DNA from 4 places in the Lactobacillus sp. ESL0680 genome. Region 3 is predicted to be linked to each of the others. Evidence: riboswitches for the same ligand, from Rfam matches in the RefSeq annotation. Region 3 holds a riboswitch; each other region holds the start of a gene.
What was found. A riboswitch is a leader RNA that binds a small molecule or an ion and turns the genes downstream of it on or off. The one in region 3 is predicted to bind thiamine pyrophosphate.

Region 1: it holds a riboswitch for thiamine pyrophosphate, as region 3 does, so the genes downstream of both, thiW (energy coupling factor transporter S component ThiW) here and thiM (hydroxyethylthiazole kinase) in region 3, are expected to answer to the same signal.
Region 2: it holds a riboswitch for thiamine pyrophosphate, as region 3 does, so the genes downstream of both, OZX58_RS00390 (ABC transporter ATP-binding protein) here and thiM (hydroxyethylthiazole kinase) in region 3, are expected to answer to the same signal.
Region 4: it holds a riboswitch for thiamine pyrophosphate, as region 3 does, so the genes downstream of both, OZX58_RS01955 (ECF transporter S component) here and thiM (hydroxyethylthiazole kinase) in region 3, are expected to answer to the same signal.

What each region holds. Positions count from the first base shown of each region.
Region 1 covers NZ_CP113945.1:154,427-162,205, reverse strand. Annotated here, with positions in the region: gene helD (RNA polymerase recycling motor HelD) at 1-699, opposite strand, end outside; gene OZX58_RS00795 (matrixin family metalloprotease) at 852-1,463, shown strand; gene OZX58_RS00790 (histidine phosphatase family protein) at 1,484-2,128, shown strand; TPP riboswitch at 2,193-2,284, shown strand; gene thiW (energy coupling factor transporter S component ThiW) at 2,349-2,858, shown strand; gene OZX58_RS00780 (hypothetical protein) at 2,949-3,659, opposite strand; gene OZX58_RS00775 (ATP-binding protein) at 3,787-4,857, opposite strand; gene OZX58_RS00770 (pyrimidine-nucleoside phosphorylase) at 4,975-6,273, opposite strand; gene OZX58_RS00765 (sugar-binding transcriptional regulator) at 6,291-7,238, opposite strand; gene OZX58_RS00760 (phosphopentomutase) at 7,415-7,779, opposite strand, start outside.
Region 2 covers NZ_CP113945.1:74,701-82,479, reverse strand. Annotated here, with positions in the region: gene OZX58_RS00410 (SLC13 family permease) at 60-1,160, shown strand; gene OZX58_RS00405 (LemA family protein) at 1,267-1,827, shown strand; gene htpX (zinc metalloprotease HtpX) at 1,844-2,740, shown strand; gene OZX58_RS00395 (helix-turn-helix transcriptional regulator) at 2,786-3,721, opposite strand; TPP riboswitch at 3,845-3,934, shown strand; gene OZX58_RS00390 (ABC transporter ATP-binding protein) at 3,983-5,338, shown strand; gene OZX58_RS00385 (energy-coupling factor transporter transmembrane component T) at 5,348-6,001, shown strand; gene OZX58_RS00380 (ROK family protein) at 6,038-6,889, opposite strand; gene rlmH (23S rRNA (pseudouridine(1915)-N(3))-methyltransferase RlmH) at 6,905-7,384, opposite strand.
Region 3 covers NZ_CP113945.1:1,631,902-1,639,680, forward strand. Annotated here, with positions in the region: gene OZX58_RS07815 (AEC family transporter) at 314-1,279, shown strand; TPP riboswitch at 1,415-1,516, shown strand; gene thiM (hydroxyethylthiazole kinase) at 1,605-2,393, shown strand; gene thiD (bifunctional hydroxymethylpyrimidine kinase/phosphomethylpyrimidine kinase) at 2,405-3,208, shown strand; gene thiE (thiamine phosphate synthase) at 3,222-3,878, shown strand; gene OZX58_RS07835 (hypothetical protein) at 3,928-4,350, opposite strand; gene OZX58_RS07840 (helix-turn-helix transcriptional regulator) at 4,353-4,559, opposite strand; gene OZX58_RS07845 (PTS glucose transporter subunit IIA) at 4,722-5,204, opposite strand; gene OZX58_RS07850 (hypothetical protein) at 5,210-5,548, opposite strand; gene OZX58_RS07855 (MurR/RpiR family transcriptional regulator) at 5,676-6,491, opposite strand; gene OZX58_RS07860 (alpha-glucoside-specific PTS transporter subunit IIBC) at 6,593-7,779, opposite strand, start outside.
Region 4 covers NZ_CP113945.1:369,349-377,127, forward strand. Annotated here, with positions in the region: gene OZX58_RS01945 (M42 family peptidase) at 1-423, shown strand, start outside; gene OZX58_RS01950 (MFS transporter) at 526-1,752, shown strand; TPP riboswitch at 1,812-1,900, shown strand; gene OZX58_RS01955 (ECF transporter S component) at 1,947-2,525, shown strand; gene OZX58_RS01960 (ECF transporter S component) at 2,539-3,117, shown strand; gene udk (uridine kinase) at 3,161-3,805, opposite strand; gene scrK (fructokinase ScrK) at 4,005-4,877, shown strand; partial or broken gene OZX58_RS01975 (PTS transporter subunit EIIC) at 4,910-5,869, shown strand; gene OZX58_RS01980 (glycosyltransferase family 2 protein) at 5,956-7,266, shown strand; gene OZX58_RS01985 (DNA starvation/stationary phase protection protein) at 7,411-7,779, shown strand, end outside.

The sequences.
Region 1 (7,779 bases), 230 kb from region 3:
TGCGGCTCCTTGGACAAACAACAAATCAGCACTGGTATTTCTAATGATTTTATTTTGCTCACGCTGAATTGTCGTTACAATTGACTTCATCTGGGTACTGGACTTTTCGCCCAGCACCTCTAAGAGCATTTGGTCACCGATTGATTCATTGGTATCAAACATGTTTACAATTTGACCATCTTCAATCATGAATTGCCGCTTCTTCGTCATGTCAACGGTAATTTCACCATCTGGCGACAAATACGAAACCTGCCCTAGCTTGCCGTCATAATAAATTGAAGAAATTGGTGCCCGCCAATCATAAATTAAGAAGTGGTTGTCCTTGTCCGCAAATGAACCCAAACCAATATAAATTGTTTCCGGTTTTTCATTGCCTTCTTTAAAATCCACCCGGGCAAAATACGGTTTCTTTTCCAGTCGTTGAACTGTTCCTAACTGCTTAGCAGAATGCTGCCAAGCATTCTCACGTTCATCAAGCAGTTGCTGCTGCTGGTGTATCGAGAGCGCCGTTTCCATTGAGGTGGAATAACCATCGTAATCTAAGCGGACATCATCAAAGAAGTGCGAATTGAGGTTCCGCGCTTCACCTTCAGCTGACTTAATTGCCGCAGTTAATTCTCCCCGCCGCTCCTTAATCATTTTTAAGATAGCGTCGAGATGCTTCTGTTCAAACTGTTTTTCATCCATCGCTTTTGTCATAAAGTCACCTGTTCTTCAAAACTTGCATACTATTTTAACATGAAACGAACTTAATATATAATTCTTAAAACTCTTTTACTAAGATTATTAAAAACTAGTGAAAATTAAGCAATTTGCTTCTATAATTTTTTATATTGGAGGTGGTTTTTATTATGAAAAAGATTTTACACTTTTTACGTAAATTATCTTGTGCATTAGTCGCTGGAATTTCTCTAGGCAGCGTGTATATCCCGGCTATTAGTCCTGCTAATACACCCAGCCATGTCGTCTTAGCTAAGACACATCGCGAAAAAACTGCGAAAAATGCGGGCAAAAATTGTCACTGGTCAAAAAATTCCGCCAAAGTTTATCTTGATTTGGCGAATAACCAGCAATTAACTCAAGCCGCTCAAGACGCCATTAGTGCTTGGAATGATACTGGCAGTTTTACTTTTACTGAGACTAATAAGAAGAAAAATGCACAGATTACAATTGAGCCGATGTTTGACCCCGACACGGATGCCGCTGGGCAAGCAAGCATTACCTATAATCCCAAGACTAAATTGCTTAGTAAGGCAAAAATCCAATTAAATGTTTATTATCTGCAGAATTTTATATATTATTATACTTATCAGCGAATTGTCAATACTGTTGAACACGAATTAGGTCATGCTATCGGTCTGAATCACAATAAAGGCAAGTCCGTCATGTATCCTGCCGGCTCTATTTACTCAATTGAACCGCAAGATGTCGCAAAAGTTAAACAAATTTATCATGAAAAATAATTAAAATAAGGAGTTTAAAAATGAAGCGAATTTATATTGTCCGTCACGGACAAACTTATATTAACCGTTACAACAAGATGCAGGGCTGGTGTGACACCCCATTAACTGAAGACGGCATTGCTGGTGCCGACAAGGCGGGCGAAACACTAAAGAATATTCCCTTTGACATCGCCATCTCTAGCGACTTGAAGCGGGCAAGTGATACCTGCGACATCATTATTAAGCACAATGTTAACCGCGACGAAATCCAACATCTTGCAACTCCGCTGTTCCGCGAACACTTTTACGGCTACTTTGAAGGAATGGATACCGACATGGCCTGGCAAATGATTGGTGGACCGCACGGCTATAAGACCCACTATGATCTGTTCAAGAACGAATCAATTGATACGGCAACCGACTGGATTAAGGAAGCTGATCCGTTTCATGACGCGGAAAATGCCAAGGAATATTGGCACCGCCTTGACCAGGGCTTTGACCTAATCAGCCAGCTTGATGGTGCCGAAAACATTTTATTGGTAACTCACGGCTTTACTATTCGCAGTATTGCCGACCGCTTTGGCGATTTCGACGTCAGCTGCGGTCCACGTAATGCGTCAATTACCATGATGACAATGACTGATAAGCAGAGAAAAGTTACATCATATAATCAAATGAAACTATAAGAAAATAGAATTTATGCTTTCTTTTTCATCATTGAAAGTCTATAATCAAATTAACATTAATATACAAGAGTCTATGGGGTGCTTATTTAAGCTGAGATTAAACCCATGAACCTGATCTAGATAATACTAGCGCAAGGGATAGGCTAATTAAGCAAAATCCCGTTCGCTATGTGCGAATGGGATTTTTTTGTAGACGCTTGTTAGAAGTAGGGAGTTAGAAATGACTAATAAGAGAAAACAGACAGAAAAACTTACTATTTTGGCGATTATGATTGCACTAGACGTGGTATTATCGCCCATCTTTCGCGTGGAAGGAATGGCGCCCATGTCTAGTGTTATCAACATTATTGGCGCTACCATGCTGGGGCCCGTTTACGTGACAATTATGGCAACCTTGTGTGGAATTATCAGAATGTTAATCATGGGAATTCCGCCACTGGCACTAACTGGTGCTATCTTTGGTGCAGTATTAGCCGGAATTTTATATAAGTTAACCGGCAAAATTTGGGCAGCTTGTCTCGGCGAAATTATCGGCACCGGAATTATCGGCTCGCTGCTTTCTTACCCAGTCATGGTCTGGTTCACAGGCAGCTCCAATAACCTGTATTGGTTCGTTTACACCCCGCGTTTTATCGGGGCTGCTATTATTGGATCAGTAGTTGCCACTATTGTTCTATTAAGCCTAAACAAGGCCAAGCAATTCCAAAAAATCCAGCAATTATTTTTCTAGAAAAAACGACAGCTCTTTATAGGGGCTGTCGTTTTTTACTAAGAATAATTATAATTAATAGCCTAAATAATATTTACTACTCCTAAAACATTATTTAAATTTCGATGAGTAATGCATATCAGAAAATTTATGATGAGCATACTCTTTAGCTAATTGCTTAGTTTTAAATAGTTGATCTTTTACTTTTCCTGTTTTCGCATTAACATCAAAATAAACTGATTGAACTTCTCCAGAAACTTGTTCTTTATGACATGTAAAAGCAAATCCATCTTTTATAACTGATTTTTCTGTTACTGGACTAGTAATGATTAAATTTAAACCTGATACATACCTCCATGTTCCTCGAGCATCATGAATATACGCTCTTGGATATTTTTTATTCAATCTATCAGCTATTTGCCAAGGATATTTATTTGTTCCCTTAACTTTTCCAACAATCCATATTCTATTCGTAATTATTCCTTCAATGTTATACGCATTTGCTGTCAACTTCTGGGCCAATCCGTTTTTATCGTACCAGTTTCCACGCCATGACTTTGGAATATTAAATGGCTTTACAAATCCATACTTATTTCCTACTACAGTAGAATGTTTCTGATTCGTTTTAACCTTATCCTTAGAAACTTTTGTAGCATAAGTTAAGCCCTTTTTGTTTGTATCATAGTTATCAGTATTAAATATTGACACATATTCTTCTTTAGCAGCTTGAACCGTTTTAGAAACTACTATATTCTCCATTCCAATGCTACTTATGGCTAACACTACTATACATAATAGAGCTAAAAATTTTCTCTGTTTCATTCCTCATGTTCCTTCTATAATCTATTTAATTTTATTAATCTTACTACTAATTTTATACAAAATTAATCGAATTTCTAATAATATTTTTCAGCCATTTAACTAGACTATATAAACACAAAAATTATAATTAATAGCCCAAATAATATACCGAATCTGGATTTTGGGTTTGCTTTAAATATTCACCAAAAAATGGCAACGTATAATCAACATAACCATGACCACTTGGAGTAATTAACTGCCGCTCTAATGCTCGACGCCGATATTGTGAGACATAACCCTTAGTCTTTTTCATTTTGGCAACAACATCACTGAACTTACAATGGTCATTAACATTTATCAAATATTGACGGTCATTTTCCGACAAGCCCATCAAAATTTTTTGATAAGCATTTTCAAAAAGCTTTAGTTGATATTGTACTTTAACTTCATTTAATACTTCTATAGTTGGTTCACGGCCATTTAACTCTTCAAAATACAGCCAACCCAATAATTGAAAGCCATAAGAGTAACCCTTAGTCATCTGTGCCATTTTGTTTGCAACAGTTAAGGAACACGCAAAGACTTTTTGATAAGTATTCACCATATCTGCAGCGTTCAACGACATCATCACTATTTTTTCTGAACGCAACAAAAAAGTCAGTTTATCTTCATTTTGAATATCCAAAATAAGGTCAGGCAATCCGGTCATTACAACATAAATTGGATATTCAGCTCGCTTAAGTGAATTATAAACCTGGGCAAAGTCTTGAATTGCCTTAGAATTAGTTACCTCATCAATCGTGACAACCACAAACTTTCCTTGTTGCTTAATTTCGGACATTAAGTCTTCCAAAATCTCATCAACTTCAGGAACCTCAATTTCGCGACTAACTGATACACCACCCAAACTCAAAGAATTAATACTATTAAATAGCCTATTTGCTTTAGAGTGAACCCGATGATCTAACTTATGTGCCAAGCTCGTCAAAATCCCATTACGATTAAGTAAATCAACATAATAACAATTGTCGTCTTGTTTAAATTGTTTAGCTAATTGTGTTAAATATGCTGTTTTGCCAGAACCACGGACACCGGTGATAAAAAACGATCGTGAAAATTGGCTTTCCTTAATTAATTTTACTAAATCATTTACCTGCTTGTTTTTATCCAAAAAAATTGGCGGTACATCACCAAAAGTCGGATTAAACGGATTAATCATAAATTCTCCTTTTAGACTTTTTTAGACTTTGATTTTTATTTTAGACTTTTTTAGACTTTTCGCCAATAAAAATAGCGTCAATCAGACTGGCGTGCAATCTAATTACGCTATTTTTAATTATTCAATTACTTCATAAATCATTTGGTAAGGCTTAGCCTCATCCGCAATTTTGATGCAATTGTAAAGCATCTCTTGAACTTCAGCAACATCTGAACTATCGGCATGAATAGTCAATAAGGATTCGCCCTTCTTGACCTTGTCGCCAACCTTCTTGTGCAATTCGATTCCAACACCATAGTCAAGCTGATCGTCGGCCTTTTCACGACCGCCACCAAGTTTCATGCTGGCAATCCCAACTTCATCAGCTGACAATTGTGCTAAATAACCATCTTGCTTAGCAGGCAGTTCAATCTTAAATTGCGCGTGCGGCATAACACTGTAATCATCAATCACACTGCTATCGCCGCCTTGAGCAATTACCATTGCCTTAAACCGATCTAAAGCTGACCCATCAGCAATTGTTTTCTCAAGCTTCTGGCGAGCTTCTTCAACTGTCTCTGCCTTTTGACCCAAAACAACCATGTAACTGCCAAGAGTTAAGACTAAGTCAAGTAGGTCTTGTGGACCATTGCCCTTAAGCAGGTCAAGCGTTTCTTCAATTTCTAAAGTATTACCGACCTTGTTGCCTAGTGGTTGGTTCATATCAGAAATCAGGGCCATGCACTTCATGCCGACACCCTTACCAATTTCCACTAAGGCATGTGCCAATTCTTCAGACTCTGGCAAAGTCTTCATAAAGGCACCTGAACCGGTCTTAACATCAATTACCAGCGCATCAGTTCCTGATGCGATTTTTTTACTCATAATTGAACTGGCAATTAACGGAATTGAATCAACAGTATCAGTGACATCCCGCAAAGCATAAATCTTCTTGTCTGCCGGTGCAATATTACCTGTAGCACCAATGATTGCCAGCTTTTCCTGCTTAACCTGGTCAATAAAGTCTTGCTCGCCAATCTCCACCTTGAAGCCAGGAATTGCTTCTAGCTTATCAAGCGTACCACCAGTATGACCTAAACCGCGTCCAGAAATCATTGGTACCGGAATCCCAACAGCCGCAACCATTGCTGCTAGCGGCAAACTAACCTTGTCGCCAACACCACCAGTTGAGTGCTTATCAACTTTAATCCCCGGAATCCCAGACAAGTCCAAATGATCGCCGGAATTCATCATATCTAGGGTTAACGTTGAACGCTCATGGTCAGTCATATTATTAAAGAAAATCGCCATCAACAACGCGCTTGTCTGATAGTCCGGAATTTCACCGCTGACTACACCATCAACAAAGAATTGAATTTCAGCGTCGGTTAATTCTTGCTTATTTCTCTTTTTATCAATTATATCTACCATTCTCATGGCTTCTCACCTCATTATTAATAGGTGAGTAATTCTTGTGCAATTGCCTGATCTAAAATAAGTTCGTTTGCGTATCCTGCTTTAATAACGGCGTAGACAACCGGCGCTTTTAAAATGCCGCTAGCAACTAAAATCGAATGTTCCTTAGATTTTAAATCACTCAGTTCAATGCCGACAGTACGTTCATCAAGCCCGCGACTAACAATATTACCATCACGATCAATAAAGCGTGAGACAATATCACCCACTGCCTTTTCCTGCAGCTGTTTTTTCTGCGTTTTATTGAAGTAGCCTAATTGAAACAGCAGCGCATCTTTGCGCACCGTGCCAACACTATAGACCGCAATGTTTGCGGCCCGGCCAAGCTGTAATGTCTTGTTAATAAAACGATCTTTTTCAACAATTTCTTTAGTAACTTTATTATCAAAAAATGGCGGCAACGGTAAAAAGTGTGCGGCCGCACCAATAGCATTGGCAAATTCGGTCACACTCTCATCAGCGTAAGTCTCTTCATTATTGATATTGACGCCGCCCTTGAGCTGAACAACCTGCACGTCAGAAACAGCGCGCTTTTCCAAGTTGGTTGTCACCACATGCATGGTCTTGCCCCAGCCGAGGCCAACAATATCATGCGGCTTAATCAAGCGCATTAGATATTGTGCCGCATAAGCACCAACACCATTAAGAGCTGTTAATTCACCATTAAAGTTGCTGGGAACAACTGAAATTTTACAATTAAATTTTTTGGATAAACGATCACTTAAATGGTCTCCGTTAATTAATGGATTAGAAATTTGAATCTTAACCACTCCTGTTTCACGTGCTAATTTTAATAACCGTGAAACCGTCGGCCGTGAAAGTCCAACCTGTTTTGCTATTTCAGTTTGATCCAAGTCATCTTCATAATAAAGTCTAGCAATGGCCGCACTCTGTGCCAATTTCTTTTTATCATATTTATCAGCCATTTAATTTCTCCATTATTATCGTAATTATTGCTAACAGACTTCAGTCTAATAATTTTACCATAATCCTGTATAAAACCAACTTATATATTAAAGCATGGTGCTAGTAAACAACTGATAAACATTGATTTCATTACTTAATCACTAAAACTGGCTACAAAAGAATTACTCTAATATTTTTATTGCAAATCATTTAAAAAACTTGTACCAACATCATTGCCCTTAACACCAAAGTTGGCCAAAACAGTCGCACCAAAATCAGAGAAGGTCTCACGTGTACCTAAACTGCCAGGGTTCTTCATACTTGGCGAATAAGCAAGTAGTGGCACATACTCTCTAGTGTGGTCGGTTCCCTTGTAAGTTGGGTCATTACCATGGTCAGCTGTAATGATTAACAAGTCATCATCATGCATGTTGGCCATTACAGTGCCTAACCGCTTATCAAGTGCCATCAAGGCTTCACCATCACCTGCTGTATTTCGGCGATGACCGTACATAGCATCAAAGTCAACTAAGTTAATGAAACAAAAACCAGTAAAGTCTT
Region 2 (7,779 bases), 150 kb from region 3:
AAAGCTCAAAATAGAAGTAATGATTATAGATGATTGTAACTTGCGAAAGGGGACATTTTATGACCGTCTTAAAGAAAATTTTTAGTGATAGAATCTTGCAGATTACTGCTATAGTCACAATTATAAGTCTTTTTTTTGCTAGACCGCGACTTGGAGATATCAACTTGCATACTATATTTTCAGTCGCTGCGATGCTAATTATCATTCAAATCTACGCGTACCTGCACGTACTTGATGTACTTGCATACAAATTAACTAGTATCGCTGACAATACACGTAAACTGAATATTCTGTTCACACTTTTAGCAATTATCGCTGGGATGTTTCTGGGTAATGATATAACAGCGCTTACATTAATTCCACTTTATCTTAACATTGCTAAAAGATATGACTTACCGCAAATTTTGCCCGTTACTTTAATCGGAATGGGGGCAAATATCGGTGCGGCATTTACGCCTTGGGGTAATCCACACAATATTTTTCTGGTTAGCAAATATTCAGTCAATGCTCTGACCTTCTTCTCATGGTCACTGCCATATTTGCTTAGTGCATTGGTGATTACATTCATTATTTTTCACTTTATCCCGAGTAAGCAAATTCCTGTTCAAGAAACAAAGCAAATTAATATCAGTATTCGGCCAACCATAATAACGACCATTGTGTTCGCCTTCTTCTTTTTGGGTGTCTTCAAAGTTGTCAATGTTGCTTGGCCAATGCTGGCGGCAATTGTTCTTGCGCTTTTGATTAATCCGCGCATTTTACTTAAAGTCGATTTTGCCTTGCTGCTTACATTTACCTGCTTCTTTATCTTTATTAGCGATATTCAGCAGATTCCAATCATTGTCACGATTATTCATACAATGATTAATTCAGAAAGCTCAACTTACTTTACGTCAATCTTATCCAGCCAAATTATCAGTAATGTGCCGGCCACAATCCTTGTTGGTAAGTTCACGCCATATGCCAAAGCACTCTTCTTAGGAACGAATATCGGCGGTTTCGGCTCACCTATCGGCTCAATGGCCAATATGCTGGTTCTCAAAACCTTCATGCAAAACGGAACTGTCCCTAGGAACGAATTCTTCAAAAAATGGAGCGTTATGCAGTTTATTGGCTTATTTATCCTGATGATTATTGGTTGGCTATTATTGCTTATTTAGTATGCTTGACTTATTTGAATCATGGCACAATGCCATATCCTTTTTTTCTGTCCAAAAAATATATAATCAGTTATAATGAAGCAGTATATATAAGGAGGTTTAACCTATGCCATCATTAACTTGGATAATTCTAATTATCATTGTCTTATTAATCGCTATCTATATTGCTATCTACAATGGTCTTCAAAAAGCCAAAGTTTATACAGATGAATCATGGAGCCAAATCGATGTCCAATTAAAGCGGCGCAACGACCTAATTCCTAACTTAGTTGAAACCACCAAGGGTTACGCTAAGCATGAACAAGAAACTTTAGAAAATGTTGTGCAGCTGCGCAATCAGTTAACTAACGTTCCTAAAGATGACCGCGCCCAAACTTTAAAGGTTTCTAACCAAATATCTGATGCTTTAAAGTCAATTTTTGCTTTGCAAGAAAACTATCCTGACCTGAAGGCCAACCAAAATTTCTTGAAATTACAAGAAGAATTGACCAATACTGAGAATAAGATTGCTTACTCACGTCAGCTCTACAATTCATCAGCAGCCCTTTACGACCAAAAGCTGCTTACTTTCCCATCAAATATGATTGCACGGATCCACGGCTTTAAGAAGGTTGACTACTTACAAGCCAGTGAAGCCGAAAAAGAAGCACCTAAGGTTAAATTTTAAATATTAGGTCACCACTATGTTATTTCAACAAATTGCTCGTAATAAGCGCAAAACTGGCATCATCATGGTCCTGTTTGCCGTGATTTTAGCCCTTGTTGGTGCTGGATTGGGTTACATTTTTAGTAACAGTCCATGGAGCGGTGTAATTATTGCGCTTGTCATTAGCATTCTTTACCTATTTTTTGTCATGCGTGATCCTGCAAATCTAGTCATGAATTTAAATCATGCCCAAGAAGTTAACGAACAGGATAATCCAGAATTATGGCATATCGTCCAAGATATGGCCATGGTTGGCCGGGTACCCATGCCACGCGTGTTCATTATTGATGATCCCAGTCCTAATGCTTTTGCGACCGGCCGTGATCCTGACCACAGTGCTGTTGCGGTAACTCAAGGCCTACTTGACATGATGAACCGTGAGGAACTGGAAGGTGTCTTAGGACACGAAATTTCGCATATTCGCAACTATGATATTCGCTTATCAACAGTTGCCGCGGTTCTGGTTGGGGTAATTTCATATCTATCCGGAATTGCCAGCCGCTATATTTGGTGGTTTGACGATGACCGCGGCAGCGACAAAGACGATGATAACAACGTAGTCATTATTTTTAAAATTGTTGCAATTGTCTTTGTGCTTATTCTTGGGCCATTATGTGCCAGCCTTGCCCAGATGGCCTTGTCGCGTAATCGTGAGTACTTGGCTGATGCTTCATCAGTCGACCTTACCCGCAACCCACAAGGTCTGATTTCTGCTTTAGAGAAAATCGACGGCAGTAAGCCAATGAAAAAGGCTGATCCAAGTAGTGCTGGCATGTATATTGAAGATCCATTGCGTAAAAAGCACGGTTTTACTCATCTATTCGATAGCCATCCGCCGACAGAAGACCGGATCAAACGGCTAGAAAAAATGTAATATCCAAAAAAGACATCTGTTAATTAAACAGATGTCTTTTTTATTTTATTTCAAATTAATATTAGCTTGACGAAACAGCTCTGCACGCATTTGGACCGGCGTTTGATGATAATATTCATTAAACTTTTTATAGAAAAAGGACTTACCATTGTAACCTACCCTGGCAATAATTTCCTTAACCGAAATGTCGGGGCGAGCAAGCAAATTACGTGCTTCCTGCATTCGCCGTTCATCAACATGCTCTACAAAGCTTTTTCCCGTTTTTTGTTTAACTAAGCTAGAAAAATAATTTGGGTTAAAGCCAAAATGTTTGGCAGCCGAATCCAAAGTAATATCGGCAAAATTGGCATCAATATAGCTCTCAAGTGTTACATTCGCAAAGCCTTGCTTCTCTGCTGCGGCTGATTCAAAGCTTTGATTACGGACAGCTGAAACCAGCAACAAGTTTAATTCCGCTGCAGCTACACTTTGGGCAAACAAGTTTTGATTTAAATATTCATCAATTATCTTATTCATTAATTGAGCCGACTTAGAAATTGGCGTTGACTTTAAATATAACAACCGATTGGTCTGTAAACTGCTAATGATTTGCTTAACTGCCTGTTCTTCACGCGGCTCATCATGGACAATATTTCCCAGGAAATATTGTAAATCATACTTAGAATTTAAATCTAGCTTTACCAACACATCAGTCTTAGTTTGCTTTTGCACTTCATAGTCACTCTTGGCCGGCAAAAAGACGATATTCCCTACCTTTAGTGCAAAGTCCTGACCATGAATTTTAATGTTTGACTTGCCGCCAGCTTCATAAAAAATCATCGCATTTGTTGTTTGATAGCGATGAACACCGGTATTATGATTTTCAAGATAGACCCTAAACAAGTCAAAATTGCCTTCTGCTTTCAACCGCAATTCGTTTGTATCACTATTGGTTGAATTTAAAATACTAGCCAAATACTGCGCTAATTTAACTGCTGCCATAGCTTCACCTTCTTATTGTTATTTTAATACTTTTATTATATAGCAAAAATCATATCCACTACCATTTTATTTTCATAAAGTTACAAGGACTAGACAGAAAAAACTCTTTCGTGTACAATCAGTTTGATAACTTTGGGGTGCCGCAAGGCTGAGAGAATACCCGTTGAACCTGCTATGGACAATGCCAGCGAAGGGAAAATGAATGAATTTTTACGTCGTTAGTGCAGCCTGCCCTAGCGACTTTTTTAATTGGTAAAAAGAATGATTACAAGCAAAAATTTAACTTTTTCATACGAACAAAATATTAAAATTATTGACAACCTTAATCTTGAAATTCCCACGGGAAAATTTTCACTCTTAATTGGGCCTACTGGTTGCGGCAAGTCGACTTTACTTAAAATACTTGCCGGGCTCTATCCCAAATACGCGGGTAAACTCAGCGGTTACCTTAATCTTGCCGGGTTAAAATCAGCCATTATGTTTCAAAATGCTGGCGAACAGTTCACCATGGCAACACCACGTGAAGAAATTATCTTCGCTCTTGAGAACTTACAAGTTAAACGTGAAGATTACCAAAAGCACCTAACCGCCGGCGTCGAATTTGCCCAAATTGAAAATCTATTGGATCAAAAAATCAATACAATGTCTGGCGGCGAGCAGCAACGAGTAGCACTTGCCGTTCTCATAGCAATGGATATCGACTTATTCTTGCTAGATGAGCCTTTTGCCAGCTGTGATCCACAAGCGCGGCAATTTTTGATTAGCAAATTGGCGCACTTGCGCGATCAAGGTAAGACCATTATCTTAAGTGACCACGTTTTAGACGGCTATCAAAGCGTCTGTGATTGTCTTTTTGAGTTTAAGGACCATAACGTCAAGCAGCTAGATCCCGCAGCCAAAAAACAACTGCTCCAAACAAGCATGCAAAAAAATAATTATTCATTTGCACTGCCGCAAAATGAGGCCGCTTGTTTTACCCTAAACAAGACACAGCTAACGCAAAATCGCCTTTTGTTAGACCAAAATCAGCTCAATATTATTGCAGGCAAAACCACACTGATTACTGGTGCCAACGGTGTCGGCAAAACCTCACTATTTAACGCGCTAACTAAGATGCTACCTTATAGTGGCAGTTTGACCTATCGCAACCGTGAAATCCGCCAACAAAAGACGCGCAAATACTTACTGCATGTTGCCCAGATTTTTCAGAATGCGACCGACCAATTCTTGAGTGTTACTGTTCAAGATGAAATTAATTTAAGTAAAAAACAGCGAACTAATGACTTTTTTACTGACCAAAAAATCAAGGAAGTTTTAACTGACCTTGGCCTCGACCAGCACCTGGACCAAGTAGTGTATTCTCTTTCTGGTGGCCAACAAAAAAAGCTCCAAATTCTGCTGATGTTAATTGCGGATCAAGATGTATTACTCATTGATGAGCCATTAAGTGGCTTAGACCACCTATCCAGTCAAAAAGTTATGCATCTGCTCAGACAAAGCCAAAAAGAACGCGGTCAGACTTTACTAATTATCAGCCATGAACTTGATGGGTTAGCCGATTGGTGCGACTATCATCTGGTCTTTGCCGACAAGCAGCTGCATTACGTGACTAAGTGAGGTACCTTTATGAATCCTAGTTTTAAATTTATCTTAGCGTTAATTATTTCGCTTGAAATATCGCTAAAAATTAGCCTAACAACCAATTTTGCGATTATTATCTTGGCAATTATCTATTTATTAGTCAAAAAAATTAAGTTAAAGAGCTTACTGCTCCTACTAATAGTGCCGTTTATTGCCGCATTTACGATTTTTGCGACACTTGAATGGTTTACGCCAACACCCGACTTATTTAACGCCCTTGGCTTGTCCAGCCGGATCTACGTTTATATCTTAACCATTAGCTGCGTCACGATCGACACCAGCGCGGAAGAATTAGCACGATCTTTTGAACAGAATTTCCACTTACCAAGCAAATTCGCCTACGGTGTTTTAGCCGCGCTCAATATTGTTCCCCGCATGAAGCAAGCTGTTAAGCAAATTCGGACAGCTGGCATGATGCGGGGGGTTTATCTCAGTTTTTGGTCGCCGGTATTATATTTCAAAGCAATTTTAGTAGCACTTAATTCTGCCGAAAATCTGGCACAAGGTATGGAATCTCACGGTTACCAAGAAGACAAACAGCGGTCGACAATTGTTGCCGTCCTAATTAAGACATCAGACTGGCTCTGGAGTGCCATTATTCTTGTTCTACTTAATCTAGCCTTATTCACATTAAAATAAAAATGCAGCCGAATCACGACTGCATTTTTTATTAACTTAATTTTGAGCTAAGAAATTCAGAGCTGCACCGTAAAGGTTAGCCGAATTATGATACTGGCAAGTCATTACTTCCGGCATAATTCGGGTCATATCGAAATCTGCCAGCTTCTGCTTGAGCCTCTTGGCAACTTCACTGCTGATTTCTGCGCGTGCAGATACGCCGCCGCCCAAAATAAAGGCATCAAAATCAAAAGATACTTGCAAATCATACATGCTGCTTGCCAAAAGATCATAAAAACGATCAAGCAAATTTTGAGCCAATTGATCACCCTGCTCGGCCAGAGCAAATAATTCTTTCCCCTCAACCTCTGTTTTAGTCTGTTCAGAGTAATCATGGGCAGCCTTAACTAAGGTCGCATCCATGCTTAATATCCGCTCAGTGCCGCCTCTCATAAAGCCAAATTCACCGCCGACTAAGTGCGCACCTCGGTACAATTCATGATTAATAAAAATCGCGCCGCCAATTCCAGTTCCGATAACGATGAACCCAACATTATTGAACTTACGGCCATTACCCATCTTAGTTTCGCAAATTCCCGCACAGTTTGCATCATTTTCAATTGCCACGGGCAAGCCAAATTCTTCTTGCAATTCCGCAAAAATTGGCCGCTGGTGCAAATACGGCACCATACTTTTGCCTTCAATTACGCCAGTCTTAATATTGACATCACCTGGCGCACTAATTGCCAGTCCTGTAAAATGCCGATCATCAATTAGTTCATGCATTTTTTCTTTCAAAGCTGTGAAAGTTTTAGGCGTTTTAAAACTCTCCTGCTCAAGAATATGCTCATCTTCATAAATTCCTGTCTTAACGGTGGTCCCGCCAATATCAAAAACTGCTAACTTCATTTTCAAATCTCCAATCTACTTGTGATACGGACTACCGCTATTAATCATAAAGCCGCGATAAATTTGCTCAATTAGAACAACCCGCATTAATTGATGCGGCATAGTTAACTTACCAAAGCTAAGCAGGTCATCCGCCCGGCGATTAACGGCTGGACTAGTTCCCAAGCTGCCGCCAATTACAAAGGTAATATCGGAATGGCCATAGGTTGCAAGATTCGCTAATTCACCGGCAAATTCTTCACTGGTTCGTTCCTTGCCCTTAATTGCCGTCACATAGACATATTCCTTATCCTTGATTTTACTTAAAATCCGTTGCCCCTCAATTTCCTTAACTTGTTCTTGTTCAGCTTGGCTGAACTTTTCCGGTGCCTTTTCATCAGCCACCTGAACTAGCTGAACCTTGGCAAAGCGACTTAACCGCTTTTGGTATTCAGCAATTGCATCCTTAAAATATTTCTCTTTTAGTTTTCCCACACAAATAATTTTAATATTCATAATTACTAGTTTATCCCCTAACTCCCAATCTTTCCACTCAATTTTTCCACATCTGTGTAAAAGCAAAATCTATATTTTGTGGTTCACTTCTTTTATTTTCAGCTAAATTGTGGTTGCCAAATTTTTTTCTGTCTTTTAATGAATTTTACCCACACACATACTTTTCACAGCCCAAGTTCACAAACTTATCGCGCTAAAATACTGTTATATCAACTTGAACAATTGTTTGTGCAAATATATTTTCACTAATATTTAAACACAATTAACAGATTATCCACAGCCATTTAAAAGCATTCTCACATCTTTTATGCACAATCCACAAAGTTTTCCACAGTTATCAACAAGAATTACCGGCTAAAATTTTACTTGACAGTCCTCATTACCGAATAAAAAAA
Region 3 (7,779 bases):
ACGTGCGCGCAACTCATCTTAGTAAGACTACCAGTATTTACATTGCCAAATAGTCTTAAATCCAAAAGTAGCTTGCAAATAACGAATCTTGTTAACAAACAAGGTTCGTTATTTGATGATACCCCCAGCTTGCTAATGGATAAGTGAAATTGCTAGTGCTATATTTTTGCCCCTAGTTCCTCAGCCATAATTACCATCAAACTGTAATTGATTAAGGTTTAGCCGGTGAAGGAATAACTGACGCCAAAAAAGCCGTTCAAGAAACAACGTGGATGCCCAAATATTAATTACCTACAGAAAGAGGAAACTTTTTATGCAAGTCTTTTTGACATCTGTATCAAGCGTAGTTGTGATTATCTTAATCATGGCCCTCGGCTTTTTACTAAAACAATTTAATTGGATTGACGATAAGTTTGGTAGTGAAATCTCTAGTATTATCACTAAGATTGCCCTGCCAGCTTCAATCTTCACTGCTGTTATGAAAAACCTTAGCCGCGGCAGTCTTTTGCAATTATCAACCGAATTATTATTCCCAGCTTTGGGTGTGATTATCGGTTATCTTATTGCTTGGCTAAGCATTAAGGTCTTCAAAATCCGTCCTGGCCGCCGCGGAATTTTTATGAATGCCGTGGTTAATGCCAACACTATCTTTATTGGAATGCCCCTGAACATGGCACTGTTTGGCGACAAGGCCATGTCTTACTTTTTGGTATACTACATTATCAATACCGTTTCTACTTGGGCTTTTGGCGTCTTCTTAATCCAAAACGACGACCCGACTGCTAAAGATAAGAAGACTAACCACAAGATTAACTGGAAAAAGCTATTGCCAATGCCACTTGTTGGGTTCATTGTTGCTCTGGTCTGGATGTTATTAGGGATTCCCGTACCTAACTTCTTAAACTCAACGTTAACTTACGTTGGTAACTTGGTAACCCCACTGTCACTGATCTATATCGGCATTGTCCTACACGATGCTGGAATTAAGAACGTTAAGTTTGACCGCGATTCAATCTTGGCATTAATTGGTCGCTTTATTGTTTCACCAATCATTTTGATTATTTTAATTAAAATCGGAACAAATGCTGGCTTTAACTTGCCAAGCTTAATGCGCCAAACCTTAGTCGTCCAAGCAGCAACGCCAATGTTAGCTGTCTTACCAATTTTAGCCAACGAATCACACGGCGACGTTAAATACGCAACTAATATTGTGGTTGAAAGTACAATTCTCTTCATTATCGTCGTTCCGATTTTGATGACGATTTTACAATTTATCTAATAATTAAAAATACTTACTTAAAAAACTTACAAAAAGGCCAGCTCTGATAACACAGCTGGGCTTTTTTACTGCTAAAAATAACACAACATTGACTTTAACATTGTATTATTCATTAAAAGCCGTTATAATTGGAAGCGATAACACGAGGGGGGCCTTTTAGGCTGAGATGAAACACCGTTTCAGACCCTTTGAACCTGTAAGCTAATACTTGCGCGAGGAACGTGTCAACTACCTATTGCTTTGACACAATTATGTGTCAAAGCTTTTTTATTAGTTTAAAGTCGCGGTTCGGAGGACTTCTTCAATAATTTTTAGGAGAAAGATTATGCAGTTAGAATTATTAGATAAATTACGTAAAGAGAACCCCGTTGTTCTCAACGCCGCTAATTTCGTTACTGTTCAAGACGTTGCCAACGGCTTAAACGCAATCGGGGCTTCACCCATTATGAGTAGCGAAATTGATGAAACCGACGAAATGGTCAACATGGCTTCAGCTGTTGCTATCAACATGGGCAGCTTAACTAAGCTGCAAATTGCACACATGAAAAAAATGGGTGATTTGGCTCGAGAATATCATAAGCCGATTGTACTAGATCCTGTTGCAGTTGGTGCTGTAGATTACCGCCTTAATATTGCTCAAGACCTATTATGGAACTTCCACGTTGGCGTTATTCGTGGTAACGCTGGTGAAATTGCCGCATTAGGTGAATTTGACTGGCAATCTAAAGGTATTGATGCTGGATCAGGAGCAGGCAACCTTGATGAGATTACTAAGGAAGTAGCCAAAAAGTACCACTGCACTGTTATTGCCAGTGGAGCAACTGATACAATTAGTGATGGCACTAATGTTGTTCATGTTCATAATGGTACACCGCTATTCCAAGCCCATGTGGGTTCTGGCGATATGTTAACAAGTATCGTCGCTGCCTTTTGTGCAGTGACCGACAGTCGCTTCGAAGCCGCGCAAGCTGCAACGCTTGTTTTCGGTTCAATTGGACAACTAGTCGTTCAAGATCATCCCGATGTTGGCCCTGGCAGTTTTGGCATGTATCTCATGGACTATTTAGCAAAAGTGCAGGTTTCTGATATTGAAAAAATTGCTGATTATGATTAAGGAAGTATTTTATGGCAGAAGAAATTAATTCATTCCCTCAAGTTCTGACAATCGCAGGTACAGATTCTGGCGGTGGCGCCGGCATTATGGCCGATCTGAAGACTTTTCAAATGCAAAAAGTCTTCGGCACGGCAGTTGTAGTTGCCGTTACTGCGCAAAATACACTGGGCGTTCAATCATCGCACTTGCTTCCATTGGAAATGATTGATGCACAATGTGCATCTTTAGCCGCCGACTTTAAAATCCGCGCGACAAAAACTGGGATGCTCGGCGATGCTGCTCATGTTCACCAAGTTGCTCTAAACTTACAGAAATATGACTTTGGTCCCATTACTGTCGATCCCGTCATGGTAGCCAAAGGTGGCGCTCACTTACTAAGTGAAGATGCAGTCGCCACTGTTAGAACCGAGTTATTACCACTAGCTAACCTAGTAACGCCAAATTTACCAGAAGCACAAGTATTAACCGGAATGACCGTTACTTCTGAAAAGCAATATCCCGACCTTGCCCATTCACTGCAAGACATGGGTGTTAAGAACGTACTAATTAAGGGTGGTCATTCAAGTGCTGAAGAAGTAAGCGACTTTGCCCTTCTTGAAGACGGCTCCAGCTTCTGGGTCAGCAGTCCGCGAACCCATACCAAACGCACACATGGTACTGGTGACACTCTAGCCGCCGCAATTACTGCCCAGCTTGCTCTGGGTCATAATCTAACCGATGCAATTAAACTTGCCAAAAAATACGTTACCAAAACAATCGAGCAGACAATCCAAGTGGGACATGGTCACGGACCACTCAACCACTGGGCTAAATAGATAGGAAACAATAATGCAAAAGTTTAATGCAAACATGCTTCGTGCTTACTTCATTTGCGGTACTCAGGATTTACCAGCTGGTAAGACCTTGCCAGAAATCGTCGAAGAAGCACTAAAAGCTGGAATTACCGCCTTTCAATTTCGTGATAAGGGAGCTGGCTCAACTTTAAGTTCTGGTGAGCGGTTGCCAATGGCCCAAAGACTGCACGAGCTCTGTCAACAATATCAAGTACCCTTCTTCATTGATGATGATGTTACTTTAGCTAAGGAAGTTAGTGCCGAAGGAATCCATGTTGGCCAAAGTGATGAAGCTATTCAAAAGGTGATTAATGAAGTCGGCAGTCAAATGATCGTGGGTTATTCCTGCTCAACTCTAGCTGAAATTAAAACTGGCGATCAACTTGCTGGTATTGATTACTACGGCAGTGGACCAATCTTCACAACTCAATCTAAAGATGACGCTGACCCTGAAATTGGGCTAGCTGGCCTTGCCAATTTAGTAACTAGCAGTAAACGGCCAATCGTCGCAATTGGCGGTATCACAGTAACAGACTTACCTAATATCGCCAAAACTGGCGCTGCTGGTGCATCTGTAATCTCAATGATTGCCCAAAGCAGTGACATCAAGAATACTGTTAAAGCAATGCTTGATGCACCGTGGCAAAATTAACTTATTTTCTAAATACATGTTTAAAATCACGCCATAGTGCGTGATTTTTTTAATTCTTTCGTTCTTCAATAATCGTAAAGATTATTCCTAGAATTAAACTAATATTCCAATAAAATATTGAAATACCCGCGATTATTCCCAAAACATCCTGCTGAAAGACACCGTACAAACACAAAAAAATTAAGCCGGTACCTAATACTAACCATTCCATCCATTTAGTTACTCGTGCACCAGCAGCATGTTCAATATAACTGTCGCGTTCGTCATCATCTAGCATATCTCTCTTGCCCTTTTTAATATCCTGCCAATTAAAAAGGTACCCTGAAGCACAAAGTAGTAACAATATTGCCCAAATAATGTGCTTCACTCTATATGCCGCATCTTTATCGTGAAATACTATGATTACTTCAAGTATACCCATTACTAAAAAGAACAAACCATAAATAGCAGTGCGCAGTAATTTTTTCTTCATTATCAGTTCTCCAAATATTCTTTTAAGCAAAATAAATCTTCAATACTTATGCCAAAAAAGCATGCCAATTTATATGCTAATAACAATGATGGCTTGTATTTGCCTTTTTCTACAGAAATAATTGTTCGTTGGGTCACACCAACTTTATCAGCCAATTCCTCCTGAGTTAATTTATGTTCTAGTCGTAACTTTTTTACTAAATTTGGCATTATTTTCATCTCTACATTCAATTATCGATATGAAGCTTACTTCACATGAAACTAGCTTCATATTAATTCTTTTACTGATAAAAATCAATCATAAATAAAAAATACACAGCTTTATAAAAATAAAGCTGTGCATCTTAAATTCAATTATTTATAAGCGAAAATCTAGTCATTCAACTTAATTATTTGTACTTCACTATTATGTATCACATTCCCCGTGACAATTTCGGAAACATCTTTAATTAAATCCATATTAGTGTAGACAACAATTATTGTATCGTCATATCCAGCTGCCTTAACCATTTCAAGATCCATATCAGCAAGCTGCATACCTTGTTGAACAGTATCGCCTTCCTTAACCATTAATTTAAACGGTTTTCCCTCTAAATTAACCGTATCTAATCCCAGATGAATTAAAATTTCTAAATTATCTTTTGTCGTAATCCCAATTGCATGCTTAGTCGGAAAAACGGTTGTAATCGTTCCTGCTACTGGAGCATAAATTTCGCCATTTTTTGGCTCAATAGCATACCCGTCACCTAACATTTTTTCAGAAAAGACGTCATCTTTAACAGCGGTAATAGGAATTAATTGACCATCCACCACTGCATTAACAGAAATGCCCTTCTTTTTAAATAATTTAAACATTCTCATTACCTACTATTCTTGACTTTCAACAATATGATTATTGCCGAACAGATACCAAATAAAAATATAAATGCAATTGAAATAACTTTAATTAACCATTCACTATTTTCTTGCCAGCCTTTTTTAACCGAGCGTAAACTAATTAATCCGAATAATGCCAAAATTGAACAAAACAGATTACCAACTAGCAACTGACCAATAAGCTGACAAGTCATAAAAAAGCGATAATTATGATTTTTATATAAAAAGTTATCCTTTTTCAGCCATAAATAATAACCCAAAATAAAATCAGTAATGATAATTATTACATCCACAGCAACGTATGGTGATTTCATTATCGTCATCACATTACTTTTGGTAATTGCTACTTCTAAAATCATAAAGAAGCTAAAAAATACTGGTATTAATAATAAAGCACAAATATATGTAATCAAAATTCTGCTGGTATTTAAATGTGCTTTATCTAAAAACTTAATTATCCAATTGTTTAATTTGCTCATCATTTTTCTTATGTTGTTTATCAACCCAAATACCAAACTTATTAATTAAAAGATCTACTAACGAATAAGCTAAGATAAAAGATACACTATTATCATTATTGGTAAACTTAACGGTTGGATAGTAAAAATTATAATCTGACAAAGAAGCTAACTTACTTTGTTTTAAATCAGTAAAAGATACATAACGAAACTTGTTGTTAACCAATTCAAATTTACTTAACTCATCATTAATCTCGCGATTATCGCCAGTATAGGAAATAATAAATAATAGATCACCCTTTTCAGCAATTTTACCTACCATTTTCAATTCACTTAAAGCAGCAGGCAATACAATTGATGAAATACCAAAAAGTAATAATTCATGAGAAAGATAATTTGATAAAATTTGCTGAAGCCAACCCGTTGAATAAATATAAATATTATTAGCATTACTTAATTCGGTATAAAATTTATCTAAATCAAGCGACTTAAAATATTTACTCAGATTTTCAGTTTCCTTTGCTAAATCAGAGTCAAAATTATTCTTAGAATTGTCATAGTTTGCTGCCTGCTCCTGTTCTATAGAAACTTCATTTAAATAAAATTTAAGTTCACTATAGCCGCTTAATCCTAAATGTTTGCACAAACGAAAGATTGCGGATTTAGAAACATATAATTTACTTGCTAACTCAGACAAACTTAAATTTTTACATAATTTGGCATTATTGAGAACAAATTGAATGATCCTTATTTCAGAATCATTCAATTTGCTGCTTTTTTGATAAATTAAAGATTTTAGTTTTGACATTAATAAATATTACGCTCCATATTAAATAGTTACTTATACATTATAACTTTATTTCAATGCATAAAAGCGTTTTATTTAAATAATCCGATTAACATCTAGCCTTAACTAATATCATCTTTTCTTAATTCCTGCATTGCTTCAAGGACCTGCGCAACATCTAGTCCAACAATAACTTGGATAGCCTTGCCATGATGAACTACATTGATCGCCTTAGCTGCCTTAAATTGCGCATCTGTTCCTAATTTATCAGGATCCTCAACTGAAACACGCAACCTAGTTGCACAGGAGCTTAATTCCTTAATATTCGAACTACCACCGAGTAAGTCGAGAAAAGCAGTTGCTCTAGTAATATATGGATCAGTTTCAACGGAATTATTATTTACTTGTTGATCTTGACTAGTCTTTTTAGCTTCATATTCTTTCTTATTTAATAAATGAACATCTTCATCGTCTGCTTCCCGACCTGGTGTTGCATAATTAAACTTTTCAATCATAAATTTAAAGACAAAGAAAGTAATAATCGCAAAGACAATCCCGACTGCAAACTGTACCATATAAGTCTGCCAGTGATTACGCCATAACGGAATCCAATTTTCAGCCGCCATGTCGATACCACCTAGTGTAAAGTTACCAACAACACCTAAGCTAAACATTACAGTATTCATTGTTGCTGCAAGAAGAGAATAAACAATCCAAAGAACAGGTGCAGCAAACAAGTAAGTAAAATCAATTGGTTCAGTAATACCAGCAAAGAAAGAAGTAAGTGCAGCTGGTATTAATAATGCTGAGGTTTGCTTTTTCTTACTCTTTTTAGCCGTTACATAAAAGGCCAAACAAATAATTGGTGCAAGGAAAATCTTTTCATTACCCCATAGTTGGAAGCCCATTTGTGGCGCCAATTGTTTTAGCGGATGAGTACTTAAGGCAAATTGTGTTAAGTGTTTTAACCAAAATGGTTGAAGTCCCCCTGCAACTACTGCAGGTCCATATTGAAATGGAATATAAACTAAATGATGTAGTCCTGTAGGAATTAAAACCCGATTCAAGAAGTTATAAATCCAGACGCCAATTACACCACTATTAAGAATGAATTTTTGCAGTCCACTAATCCCTAATTGGACTTTAGGCCAGCCCCAGCAAGTTAAGAATGCCAAAGGTATCATTGCAAAAAAGCCAAGGATGTAAACGAATGTTGAGCCCTGAAAAGTACCTAACCATTCTGGTAATTTTTTATCAAAATAACGATTATGAAGCCAAATTACAATTCCAGCAACAACTAGAGCACCAA
Region 4 (7,779 bases), 450 kb from region 3:
GGAGCTTATGTTACAGCTCGCACTGTTAAGCCCGACTTGGGTATCGTGCTAGAATCTTGCCCAGCTGATGATACCTTCACTCCTGATTGGCTTTCGCAAACTGCCTTAAAACACGGACCAATGATGCGTGACATGGATACGTCATTCTTGCCTAATCCTAAGTTCCAGCAATACGCTTGTGATGTAGCTGATAAGAACCATATTCCTTACACGCGGTCAGTTAGAACTGGCGGCGGCCAAGATGGTGCCGCAATTTATTATGAGAATGGGGCACCGACAATTGTAATTGGTATTCCAGTTCGTTATGAGCATTCACCTTATTGCTTCAGTGCCTACCAAGATTTCAAGGCAGCCGTTGAAATGACAGTGGCAATTATTCGTGATTTAACTACTGAAAAATTAGCTAGTTTCAGCCAATTTTAAGTAAATTTAATATTTTAGTTGCAAAAAATTATTAAACGAGTAAAATAATGTTCCAAAGAAATAATTAGGCGACAGAGAGCGCTTGTTTCGGAGGAATTAAATATGGATACAACTAATGAGCACAGTCATGCACTAACTACAGATCAGAAGTGGACCATCGCGTCGACCTCATCGGGATTTATGTTAGAGAACATGGATGTGCTTTTTCTATCGTTTGCGATGAGTTCGATGATTGCTGACCTGCACCTGTCTGGTGGTGCTGCAGGGCTAATTTCATCGATTACTAATTTGGGGATGTTGTTTGGCGGGATTGCCTTTGGCATGTTGGGCGATAAAATTGGCCGCGTCAAAACTTTCAGTCATACCGTGATTATTTTTGCGGTGGCGACAGCCTGTATGGCCTTTGCCAATAACATCTATTTGATTTATGCTCTCCGTTTTTTGGCCGGAATTGGTGCTGGCGGTGAATATGGTGTTGGGATTGCATTAATTGCTGAAGCTTTTCCGAAGAAGGAAATTGGTAAAATGACCTCAATTGCGGCAGTTGGTGGTCAGGTGGGGGCAATCTTCGCGGCGTTAATTGCGGCATGGATTATTCCAACTGCTGGCTGGCATATGTTGTTCTTGGTCGGTATTGTGCCGGTAGTCTTAACGGTTTTCATTAGAAAACACCTGCATGAAAGTAAGCAATTTTTAACGGCTAAGGCAGAAGAAAAGGGTTCATTGCTAACCAATGTTGCCCGCAAGATGTTTGCAACACCGCGGCTTGCTTGGCAGAGTATTGGCTTGATGATTATGATGACAGTTCAAATCGCTGGTTACTTCGGCTTAATGAACTGGCTGCCAACAATCGTACAGAAGCAATTAAATTTGAATGTTGCCAATTCAAGTTTATGGATGATTGCAACGATTATTGGAATGAGCATTGGAATGATGACTTTCGGTACCATTTTCGATCATTTTGGTCCACGGCGCGCCTTCGGTATCTTCTTAATTGGTTCGGCGATTATGGTCTACACTTTAAGTTTGGCCACCAACATGGTAACTTTGCTTATCATTGGGGCGATTGTCGGCTTCTTCTCTAATGGGATGTTCGGTGGTTACGGTGCGGTAATTAGCCGGCTGTACCCAACAGAAATTCGCTCGAGTGCGAACAATATTATTGTGAATATTGGCCGTGCAATTGGCGGGTTTTCATCAGTTGTAATTGGTATCTTGATGGATCACTACAACTTAACGGTTGTCATGGGCTTCTTATCAAGTTTATACATTATCAGCTTGATAATTATGATTAGCCTGCCTGGATTGAAAAAGCTGGCAAATAATTAGTGAAGTAAAAGAATGGTTTTATAATAATTATCGTTGTGGTATACTACCTATAAATAGATTTTAGTCACTAGGGGTGCGCTTAGCTGAGAATTACCCTTGGAACCTGAACAGGACAATGCCTGCGTTAGGGAAGTGTTTGAATAAGCATTTAACTGTACTCCTTCTGACTTAATAGTTAGTTAGGAGTATTTTTTATGTTCACAAGATCATCAAAATGGAATGTTAAGTCGGTAATTTTGGTCGCGTTGATTGGAATTATTATGGGGGTAATTTATACCTACGGCTTTAATTGGGCTTACAACATTATTAAAATGGCACTGGTTCCTACAGGCTTTGCCCCAGTAACGGACACGGTCTTTTCGGGCTTATGGCTAATGGCAGCACCCTTAGCAATGTATTTTGTACCAACGGCTGGTTCTGGGACAATTGGCGAAGTGTTAGCTTCAATTGTAGAAATGGCAATCGGCGGACAATGGGGTGCGATTACTGTTATTTCAGGACTTATTCAAGGTGCAACTAACGAAATCGGCTTTTTCCCCAAGAAGTCACGTTATCAAGCATTTTCTTGGAAGAGTGTTATGATTGGTGCCTTCTTTGCAGGACTAGGAATTTTTATTCCGTCATATATTCTTTACGGTTGGGGCAAATTTAACATGACGGTTCAGATTGTAATGTTCATTACCAATATGGTTTCGGCGCTTGTCTTTGACGGTGTACTGGTTAAATTAATCGCTAATCTGTTTGATCGTACACTAAAGCCGCGACTGGCATAGATTGAGGTAAATCATGTTTACACGATCATCAAAATGGAATGTTAAGTCGGTAATTTTGGTTGCTTTAATTGGTATTTTGATGGGTATCTTTTATACCTATGGCACTAATGACCTGTATAACTTAGTTAAAATGTTACTACTGCCGACAGGGTACGCCCCGGCAACCGACGCCTTTTTTGCAGGATTATGGTTAATGGCCGCGCCTCTTGCAATGTATTTTGTCCCCACAAAAGGTTCAGGATTAGTAGGAGAGCTGCTCGCTTCAATAGTGGAGATGGCTTGTGGTGGTCAATGGGGGATTACCACTGTAGTCTCGGGACTAATGCAGGGATTAACCAATGAAATTGGCTTTTTTCCAAAAAAGTCCCGCTACCAGAAATTTTCATGGCAAAGTGTTCTGACAGGTTCATTTTTTGCTAGTTTTGGCTTTTTAATTCCGTGTTATCTGATGTATGGCTGGTATAAATTTGCGCTTAAGGTGCAAATTGTAATGTTCTTTGTCAGTATTCTCTCGTCAGTTTTATTTGACGGGGTGCTAGTTAAGTTGATTACTAACCTGTTTGATCGCGCATTGAAGCCGAAAGTGGAATAATTTTGAGTAAACAAAAAGGTCGAGGATAATTACCTCGGCCTTTTTAGTTGGCTGTTTCTTTTCTTAAGATTGCGTGAACCTTAGTGGTTAACATGTCAATTGCAACATTATTTTCGCCGCCCTCGGGAACAATAATATCAGCGTAACGTTTAGTCGGTTCAATAAATTGATGGTACATTGGCTTAACTGTGCCTAAGTACTGGTCGATTACGGAGTCAATTGAACGTCCGCGTTCATCAATATCGCGTTCAAGCCGTCTAATGAAACGAATGTCATCGTCAGTATCAACGTAAACTTTGATGTCCATTAAGTCCCGAATTTCTTCATTTGCTAAAACCAAAATTCCTTCAAGAATAATAATATCAGCAGGCTCAATGTGAATAGTTTCAGTGCTTCTGGTATGTTCCTTAAAGTCGTAAACGGGCATTTCAATTGGCTTGTAGTTAAGCAAGTCATTGATTTGGGCTTTAAGCAGTGGAATATCAAAGGCATCAGGATGGTCATAATTGATGTTCATCCGTTCGCTCATTGGAATACCGGTATTATCCTTGTAGTATGAATCTTGCGTCATAATTAGGACGTGTTCATTTTCTTGCATTTGGTCAACAATTTTATGGGCAATCGTTGTTTTACCACTACCCGAACCGCCGGTAATCCCAATTACGACGGGTTTTTCAAGTTTAGACATTCAGACTCTCCTTTTTATCAAATAATATTTTACTGTAGTTTTTGCTGTAATACCACTAAAACAAGTGACATTTTAAGATTTTGGTCAATAATTTTTGCAATAAAAGATAAAATCTGCGCTTGAAAGGGCTTTATAAAATAGGTAACATGAATTAATAGGCGATATAAGCTCAACATTTAGTAAATGAAGGAGATAAAGTATGTTATTAGGTTCAATTGAAGCTGGCGGGACTAAGTTTGTTTGTGCGGTAGGTAATGAAAATTATCAGGTTAAAGATACGATAACTTTTCCGACAACCACACCCCAAGAAACTTTGCAAAAAGCTTCCGATTATTTCAAACAATTTCCGATAACAGCGATTAGTATTGCTTCCTTTGGTCCAATTGAAATTCGCCAGACGGCAGCTAATTACGGCTATATAACTACAACTCCTAAACTGGGCTGGCAGAATACAGATTTTGTTGGCTTCATTAAACAGCAGGTTAATGTGCCAATCTTTTTTACAACGGATGTTAACGGCTCTGCATATGGCGAATATGTCATGTCATTATTATCCAATGAAGATATTGATTCGCTGGTTTATTACACAATCGGCACTGGTGTCGGCGGCGGCGCGATTATTGACGGCAAGCTGGTTGGCTCTTTGGGGCATCCTGAAATGGGACATGTCTTACTCAAGCGCCATCCAGACGACTTGAATTTTAAGGGTGTATGTCCATATCATCAGGATTGTCTTGAGGGACTCGTTTCTGGACCGACTTTTGAAGCCCGTTTAGGCAAAGCGGGCAAGGACGTGCCATTGACTGATCACGTCTGGGACATTATGAGTTATTATGTGGCACAAGCTGTTTTACAAGTAACCTTAATTTTACGACCAGATAAGGTTGTCTTTGGCGGCGGCGTGACTAGTGAAGCATTTTTACAAAAAGTACGCCGGGATTTTGCCAAAATGTTAAACGGTTATGTTGAAGTGCCAGATTTAGCTAGATATATTGTGATGCCGGCAATTGCCGATAATGGGTCAGCAACCGTTGGTAATTTTGCTTTGGCTAAGCGGTTGTTAAAAGCTTAGTGCTAAATTGCTGATAAAAATTTTACTTATTAAATGGTACAGTTCAATTTTTAACTACCTTTACTAAAACTAAGATGGTTGCTGGTGGTTATGAAGCTTCTACATCTGGTATTTATCGGATTGGTGCCGTTGGTATCTTTATCGGATTAGTTGTTGCTTGGTTAACTGTTCAAATTTATCGTTATACGATTAAACATAATTGGCAGATTAAAATGCCAGCTTCAGTTCCGTCTGGGGTATCGAACTCGTTTAGCGCCTTAATTCCGGCTGCATGTATTGCAGTAGTTGTTGCAGCAATTAATGTAGCATTGGTATTAATGGGAACAGATTTGTTTAAAGTATTGTTCGTACCATTTTCATTTATTAGTAATATTGCTGATACTTGGTGGGGATTTTTGATTGTTATTTTCCTAATTCACTTCTTATGGTGGTTTGGGATTCATGGTGCAACAATTATCAGTTCCTTCTATACACCAATTGTATTAGCTAATTTGCAAGCTAACCAACACGGTGGTGCTTACCATGTATTTGCAGGTGATCCAGTAAATGCATTTATTAATATTGGTGGTTCAGGCGCAACTTTGGGTGTAGCAATTTGGCTGCTTTTAAGAGCTCGTTCAGCTCAATTGAAGGAAATTGGTAAGGTAGAAATTGTGCCGGCAATCTTTAATATTAATGAACCGTTGATCTTTGGTTTGCCAGTAGTTTACAATGCCAATCTATTAATTCCGTTTGTTGGAGCTCCATTGGTTTCAGGTCTTATTGCATATTTGGGAATTGCAACTCACTTAGTACCGAAAATTATTGCACAACAGCCATGGCCAACACCAATTGGGTTGAGTGGACTGATTGCGACAGCTAGTTGGCAGGGTGCAGTATTATCAATTGTCTGTGCAATTGCGGCATTCTTAGTTTGGTATCCGTTTATCAAACATTACGATAATGTTTTATTGAAGCAAGAAAAAGAAGCTGCTGCACAAGAAAATGCTTAGAAATTAGTGTGTAGATTAAGCTAGTGTATAAGTATTAATATGAACAGAGCTTTACAGTAAATAAACTCTATAGAAAGAATAAAGCGATGATAGATATTTCAATTATCGTTGCTGCTTTTAACGAAGAGAAGTATTTAGCACGTTGCCTGCATTCTTTGGCTTGTCAAACCTTTACGGGTAAGTATGAAGTAATAGTTGTCGATGATGGCAGCACAGATGGTACTGCTGATATTATTCAAAAGTTTAAGAATAAGTATCCAGAGATATTTACTTCAATAAGACAAAAAAATCTTGGTCAAGGAATGGCAAGAAACAATGGTATTAGTATTGCTAAAGGAAGATATATCGGCTTTGCTGATGATTGGGTAGAAGCTGATTATCTTTCAGAATTATTTAGTAGCATTACTAAGTATCAAAGTGATATTGCTGTATGTGATGTACATAAGATTTTTGTTGAAGAAAAAACCGAAGTAGATGTTCGGTCAATGAAATGTGATAGTGGGCTGATCGATATTGCTTTATATATTACTGAAGGGCAGAGTAATTCTTATTCATGGAATAAGTTATATCGCAGAGAAATTTGGCAGACAAACAAGTTTCCCCAAATGGTATATGAAGACTTGGATATTCTGATTCCCATTATGAGCAGATGTACAAAAATATCGTATGTTCACAGGGTACTCTATAATTATTATAAACATTCAGATAGCACAACTTCGGCGTATACTAATCCGCGGTTATTTCAAATTTTTAAGGCTTATGAAGATTTAATAGCAAATAGTACGGATCGTTATCAGCTGGAAGCACAATTTTGTGCAGTTAAGCGAATAATGATTAATATGAATACTGCAGGCTTCAATTATTATTTAGCATATTTTATATTGTTGTTAAGAAAGATCGATAATCTTAATAATGATAATTATCTGATTAATAAAAATGAGCTAACTAAAGATATTCACTATTACAGCAATCGTGAAGTTTTGCCGCCAAATATATTTGTTTATGAATCTGCAGACTTAAAAGCATGGAACTATTACAAATTTGATGAAAACATAACGACTTATTCTGATGATATTAGTGACACAATTGATAGATTATTTGGAGAAGGTGGTCTATTAATTGTAGGCAAACTTAATCCTCAAGCGCCAATTGGTTATTTAAGGAGCTTAAATAATTTTATTCTTCGTGATACTGACGGTCAGGTATTGATAGTTGGGATGACTGCTAGACATCCTTTAGCAACTTTGCTGATTAATAATTATGATAGTAAAGAGAGCTTGTCTGAATATTTCGATGAAATTTTAGCTAACAAGGATATTTATAATCGCGTATTGAATGAAGTAAAAATTATAAATATTGATACTTTAGATAAAAAGGCTTTGTTTTCAAGGTATTGATGTTCATATTTAATTAAAGCAATCAGTTTTTAACAGCTGATTGCTTTTTTATGCCTTTTTCACAAACAAGTTTTAAGTAATCCAACTCACTTTTTGTTATGATAAAAATGTAACCAAGAGTGTTTGAATAGGAGGAATTTTATTATGAAATATCCTAAGACAAAAGAAGTTTTAAATCAATTAGTAGCAGATTTGACGCAAATGCACATGATTGTGCACCAACACCATTGGTACATGCGCGGTGAACGCTTTTTGAAGTTGCACCCGTACCTTGATAAAGTAATGGATGAATTGGCTAACCAACAAGATTTAGTTGCAGAGCGATTAATTACCTTGGATGGTTCACCAGTTTCAACACTTAGCGACATTGCTAAAATGACTAACATCAAGGACGAAGAACCAAACTGGAACGAGACAATTGATGAGCGTTACAGCAAGATTATTGCTGGTTACCGTCAATTGGAGCAAGACTACCAAAAGGGCTTGGAAGTCAGCGATGAAGAAGGTGACTAT